One region of the Alteromonas sp. Mac1 genome, then DNA from elsewhere that is predicted to be linked to it. Evidence: predicted binding sites of a transcription regulator. Region 1 holds the regulator's gene; the other holds the start of a gene.
What was found. Region 1 encodes FliA, which starts transcription of late flagellar genes. Its sites were predicted from a motif close to CTAAAGNTNNNNNNNNNNNNGCCGATA; they were not measured.
Positions count from the first base shown of each region.

Region 2: the regulator FliA is predicted to act here: its motif matches at 1,808-1,834, upstream of AV939_RS03220 (DUF3530 family protein).

Region 1 covers NZ_CP013932.1:2,325,272-2,328,694, reverse strand. Annotated here, with positions in the region: gene flhF (flagellar biosynthesis protein FlhF) at 1-751, shown strand, start outside; gene AV939_RS09915 (MinD/ParA family protein) at 748-1,614, shown strand; gene AV939_RS09910 (RNA polymerase sigma factor FliA) at 1,611-2,342, shown strand; gene cheY (chemotaxis response regulator CheY) at 2,379-2,762, shown strand; gene AV939_RS09900 (protein phosphatase CheZ) at 2,797-3,423, shown strand, end outside.
Region 2 covers NZ_CP013932.1:743,093-746,515, forward strand. Annotated here, with positions in the region: gene AV939_RS03210 (AmpG family muropeptide MFS transporter) at 1-343, opposite strand, end outside; gene AV939_RS03215 (hypothetical protein) at 462-785, opposite strand; gene AV939_RS03220 (DUF3530 family protein) at 922-1,776, opposite strand; gene AV939_RS03225 (pseudouridine synthase) at 1,924-2,703, opposite strand; gene rapA (RNA polymerase-associated protein RapA) at 2,703-3,423, opposite strand, start outside.

The DNA.
Region 1 (3,423 bases):
TTATACGCCGTCGCATTACAACGAGCGAGACGCTTGGGTGTATCTTTTAAACCTATTGGCTAATCGCATTAATGTGACAGGTAACGATATACTTACGCAAAAGGGCGCAGTAGCGTTAGTGGGGCCAACCGGAACAGGTAAAACTACTACAGTAGCGAAATTGGCTGCCCGCTACGCACAGAAATACGGTGCTGACTCCGTTGCCATGATTACGATAGATACTTACCGTATTGCAGCGTTTGAGCAATTAGCCACATATGGAAAAATTATTGGTTGCACGGTCCGTAAAGCACAAAGTAGTGAAGAATTATCAGATTTATTGTTTCAATTACGCCATAAGAGACTAGTGTTAATTGATACGGCAGGCTTTAGTCAGCGAGATAGTCGATTAATTAAACAGATAAATCAATTTGATAACGGCCAAATGCAGCCAGTGAAAAAATACCTAGTAGCGCAAGCGAATACCCAATATGCTGCGTTGCAACGTATTATAGATGCGTACGAAGGGGTGGAACTTAGCGGTTGTATCTTTACAAAGCTTGATGAGTGCTACTCTCTAGGCGAAGTGCTTAGCGCTGCGGTGGAGTACCAGTTACCTGTCAGTTATGTAACAGATGGACAGAAAGTTCCTGAAGACATTAAGATTGCAGAAGCAAAATCTTTAGTATCTGCTGCTGCAAAGCTTTATAAAAAGTACGGTTTGAATCATACTACTAGTAACAATGTGGTTAAAACAGCACGAGCAGTATGATTGATGATCAAGCGAGTAGCTTACGAAAAATGAAGCAATCACGATTAATCAAAGTTATCGCCGTCACCGGAGGTAAAGGTGGCGTTGGTAAGACAAATATTACGCTAAACACAGCTATTGCTATGGCAAAGCAGGGAAAGCGAGTAATGGTATTGGATGCAGACTTAGGTCTGGCCAATGTGGATGTAATGCTAGGATTGCGCGTAGAGAAAAACCTCTCACACGTTTTATCTGGTGAGTGTACCTTGGACGATGTACTCGTTACGGGCCCTCACGGTATAAAAATAGCACCAGCCACATCGGGTTCTCAATCAATGGCAGAGCTATCACCAACGCAGCATGCAGGGCTCATTAGAGCTTTTAGCGAATTGCGCTCGCCCATTGATGTGCTTATTGTAGATACCGCAGCGGGTATTTCCGATATGGTGCTAAGTTTCTCCAAAGCCTCTCAAGATATTATGGTGGTAGTGTGCGATGAGCCCACTTCACTCACTGATGCCTACGCGCTAATTAAAATTCTTAACCGAGAGCACGGTGTCTTTCGCTTCAAAGTGGTCGCCAACATGGTCCGCGATGTTAGAGAAGGTCAGGAGCTTTTCAGCAAATTATCTAAAGTAACAGGGCGATTCTTGGATGTTGCGCTAGAATTGGTTGCAACAGTTCCTTTTGACGAGAACATACGCAAAGCAGTACGTAAACAAACGTCAATTGTAGATGCTTACCCGAGTTCTCCGGCAGCAGTGGCGATTAGCCAGCTAGCAACCAAAGCAGCATCATGGCCTATTCCTGCGCAACCAGGTGGCCATTTAGAATTTTTTATTGAACAACTAGTAGCAGATAAAGCAGTAGGAAGTCAGCGTTGAATAGCAAAGCAGCCGCTTATCAACAGCAAACGGACAAGTCACAATTAGTTGAGCGTCACGCTTCGCTGGTGAAGCGAATAGCACACCACTTAATGGCGAGATTACCAGCCAGTGTTCTTGTCGATGATTTAATCCAGTCAGGTATGATTGGACTGCTAGAAGCTGCACGAAATTTTGACGGTTCCAAAGGTGCAAGTTTCGAAACCTTTGCAGGTATTCGTATTCGCGGCGCCATGCTTGATGAAATAAGAAAAGGTGATTGGACACCTCGTTCTGTTCATAAAAATGGAAGGGCAATCACCGAAGCTATCTCTCAAGTTGAAGGTGAAACAGGCCGAGACGCGCGAGATGTTGATATTGCAGCTAAAATGAATGTCAGCATGCAAGATTATCATCAAATGCTTAACGAAGTGAATGCTGGAAAATTGGTGGGTATTGAAGACCTAGGTGTTTCTGAAGATGTTATTTCTACAGAAAAAAACCGAGGCAGCGATGCACCGTTAGAAGATTTGATGCAAGGGGCTTTCCAAAAAGCGCTAGCACATGCTATTACTACATTACCCGAACGGGAAGCGATTGTACTTTCTTTATACTATGATGAAGAACTGAACCTTAGAGAAATTGGTGAAGTTCTTGATGTTAGTGAATCGCGAGTGAGTCAAATTCATAGTCAGGCCATGTTAAAACTCAAATCACGAATGAAATCGTGGCAAGTTGACGAAGAATAGAAATTAATAACAATTAACCCCTCATTGGAGGCTATTTTGGATAAAAGTATGAAAATTCTCGTGGTTGACGATTTTTCTACCATGAGACGTATCATAAAGAACCTGTTAAAAGATTTGGGTTTTGCCAATATCCAGGAAGCGGACGACGGTAACACCGCGCTGCCTATGCTACAACAAGGTGATTTTGACTTTGTTGTAACAGATTGGAATATGCCAGGTATGCAAGGTATCGACTTATTACGCGCTATACGTGCCGACGATAAGTTGAAACACCTACCGGTTCTTATGGTGACAGCAGAAGCGAAGAAAGAACAAATCGTTGCCGCAGCGCAAGCTGGTGTGAACGGTTATGTTGTTAAACCTTTCACTGCCGCTACGTTGAAAGAGAAATTAGACAAAATCTTCGAACGTTTAGGTTGATCCAGACGCTCACCAGAGAAATGAGGTTTACTGGATGTCGACAAATGAAAGTGTCTCTATAACGCTCGAAGAAGCCAAAAAATTGGTAGCGTATCTTGAAGAGGGCGATAACGCATCTGCGAACGCCGTCTTAGAAGCCGTTTCGATGAAAGAGTCCATTGAGCTCTTTGCTGAAGTTGGTAAATTAACGCGTCAACTTCATGATTCGTTAAATAACTTCCAAATCGATGAACGTATTAAAAATTTAACCGTTGATGACATTCCTGATGCGCAAACGCGACTGATGTACGTTATCGAAGAGACGGAAAAAGCGGCCAATACCACCATGGATGCTGTTGAAGAGTGCATGCCAATTGCGGAAGTGCTTTCCACGCGCATCGAAAAAATTATGCCGGAGTGGAAAAAACTGATGAATCGTCAACTTGAGTTGGGTGAATTCAAAGTTTTATGCGCAGATTTAGACGAATTGCTAGAAGACGGATCGAAACAATCGTCTAAGCTTACATCATTGCTTACCGAAGTGTTAATGGCACAAGGTTATCAAGATCTTACCGGTCAAGTTATTCGCAGAGTGATTGAACTCGTAAAAGAAGTGGAAGATAGCTTAGTTAATATGCTGACGATGTTCGGTGAACCCGAACAGTCAGAGCAAGACAAGCCA
Region 2 (3,423 bases), 1.6 Mb from region 1:
GCAAACCCACCAATGCCAAATAAAATAAGTGACTATTGGCCGATAACTGTGTCATCAACGCACAACACAGGGCTATGCCACCTTGCATGATGAAAATCCAGCCTCGACGCTGGCCAAGAAAGCGAGGTTTTACGCGGTCAATTAAAGGAGACCAAAGAAAATTGAATGAATAGACCGCAAAGATAGCACCAAACAAGCCAATGGCTGACCGAGATAGGCCTTCATCTTTTAACCAAGCAGATAGCACTGAACCAATCATAATCCATGGAAAACCACTGGTAATGCCAAATAGAAAAATACTGAGGTAACGTCGGTCGTGATAAGTTTTCAGAGAGTCTAACAATTGCGTTCCATGGCCAAAGCGTGATCGTTTCGTATTGAGCCATGATCACGCTTGAGTTTCAATGAAAACGAGCGATAAAGGGTTGAATCACTGATAAATTAAGGAATAAAGAAAGTCGTTAGGGACGGATACCAACACAATCGATGGGGCAGTGCCCTTTTCCTTCTAAGAACAATACACAGTTCATTAACTCATCGACGAGATATTTATCTGAACGTAACTTATCTTCTTGCCAAAAATGGACTTGATGGAGCAAATGCCAAAAGACCCGTTCCTTATAGGTGTAAGGTTGGGTAAATGTGTACTCTATCTGGCCCCATTCTTCCATACTATCCCAAAAGAATAGTTCGATCTCCTCGACCGGAAGCTCTCCTTGCCAAAATGACCTCAGATAAAAACACAGCTGCTTGGCCTTTTTGTTTACGAATGTTTGAACAGTCATAGACACACAGCCGCCGTTATTAAAGATTAAAATGAATTATAGTTCAGAACAATCAGTGATACCTTGTGAAACACAAGGCACATGAGATAGATTACTGTTTTAAGCTGTAAATTAGACTAGTTGGTTTAGATTCTAATTACCAGCCTAAATGTTGAGTCCATCCAAGAACGCTGCCAGCAATCAACTGAATTTTAGCGCTATTCTCATTGTCCATTAGACCAAAGGTTGAATTTTGGGTTGAGAGTGACTGTTGTCTGTAGTGGAGTTTGAGTGAGGTGATGGCAAGTTGTTTTCGTTTCGTTTCTGTTTGCGATGCCCATGTATTGGTGTCGTTAATAGATAAATCTAATACCGGGAATTCTGTTCCAGCAATAAATTCAGGTACACCGCGATTTATGTCGGCATTCGGCCAAAAGGGGGTGATGGCGACTAAAGTGTCTGGTGAGGGAATAATGCCTTTAGAACCTAAATCCAGCAATTGTGCAGCCTGCATACCATAAGCAATGTTCATTCTAAACCCTTGATGACTTTCAAGGTGCGTATTAAGCGCATTGATTAAGATGGTTAAATGCTGACTGGACGATACGTAACTTTGTCGCTGAAGTCGACTGTCACTTTTCGGGTGAATGGCTTCATCGACGGGAAGGTCAGGGTCTTCTTCTAGCGTGAATGAAACTGGGCTAACCACAGCATGCCAACCTTTTTCATTCAGTAAGCTGGCTAAGTGACGCGCGTCCCCAATAGAAAGTCCGGTGGGTGAGGCATCAGCTAATATAATGGCCGCTCCGCGAGAGATGGGTAATGCTGATGGGCTCTCAAAAATAGGCACGCGGATTTCCCCAGCCATTACATAGGTAATGTCATCGGGTAAAAAAGCGTGGGTAATATCCTCATACAAGCTTTGGGCTTGCGCACCAGGCGCAAAATATCCCATCAAAAACATAAGGCTAAAGCTGCAACCCACCACGAGAAAGCGAAATAAACGTAACATGGCGTACCAATAAAGCATTCAACAGTTTTATTATCGGCTAAAGCTTTGAAAACTTCAGTTCGAACCAATAGTATTTTTTAGCATTTGGTTAATTAACCGCTTAAATGATAAAAGCTGAAGCAGGTAGCTAAGAAGCGCCCCAAAGTCTCAATCTATAGATAGTGGGGCGGGGGAGTAATGGGCATAAGCAGTAAACGGGATAGGCGTTTGAAAGGTTAACCAGTCTTCCGAGGCAGGATGCGCAAAGCTCAAGCTTTCTGCATGCAACTGCAAACGTTCGGCCATACTCAGCGCTTCAGCATGAGCATACAACCTATCACCTAAGATAGGGTGACCTAACTCAAGCATGTGAACACGTAGTTGGTGGGAGCGCCCAGTAACGGGGTACAAGGCCACTAACGTTTCGCTTAGCTCACTCGTAGTGCTAGTGCTGGGGCTAGTATAAGAGCTAGCGGCTGAATTAACGGGTTGAGGTGATACTTTTGGTATAACGTCTACCACTTCATAATGGGTGAGAGCTTTTTTGCCTCGCGCATAATCCACCATTTGCTTAGGGCGATTAGGCCAATCACAAATTAGGGGTAAATTTACTTCTCCCTCACTGTTTTTCACGTTACCGAAAACCCGAGCGAAATAACGTTTCTTGGTTTGACGTAATTCAAATTGCTTTGAAATATGTCGATGGCTTTCTTTGTTAAGCGCCATCACCATAATACCCGACGTTGCCATATCGAGCCTATGGACTACCGTCGCCGTAGGAAACACAGTATTAACTCTGCTAATGAGCGAGTCTTTATGTTCTTCTGCTTTACCTGGCACACTTAACAGGCCGCTGGGCTTATTCGCTACCAAGATGTCATCATCTTGGTAGAGAATGGTTAAATAGGGCTGTACGGGCGGGTTATAAACAAACGCTGGATTAGCCATTAAGGGTTATTCACCACTAAACGAAGGGCATCAAATTGCACATCAGCGCCTTGTATTACTTTGTCCAATGCGTTCATTTGATTTTCAATAAACTCGATTTCACTGTCACGTACTGACGGGTTACGCTTCTGCAAATCGACTAAACGCTGGATTTCACTGTTTAGGGTTTTATGCATGTCTTGCAGTGCATCGTGTAGCTTTTGATTCGCTTGTTGATGCGCCAGTTTACGGCTGTTTTCAATTGCTAAGGTAAGCGGCTGTTGAAGCGCTTTTATTAACTGATGCGAAATTTTGCGGTTTACTTTACGCTTTATCTCGAAGGTTAAATCTACTTGGTTACCTTGTGCATCTAAACAAATACGCAGTGGCGTTTGAGGTAAGAAGCGGCCAAGCTGGAGGGCTTTTGGGGCGTTGGCATCTAGCACAAACAAAGCCTCTAACCAGTAAGCGCCTTTGGGCAAGTCAGGGTCAGCAATAAAGCCAATGCTGCTTTTACCATGCACATCACTAAGCACTAAATCGATAGCGGTATGCACAAGAGGGTGATCCCAACTTAAAAACTGTACATTTTCTAGGGTTGTAGCAACTCGGCGCTTATAGGTTACGGTCATGCCTTCAGGGTCAAGCCCCGGTAATTGGCTAACCATAGATTCTGTTGGCATAAGAATGAAGCAATCGCTGCCTTTTTCTTCTTGCTGAACACCAATAGCATCAAACAAA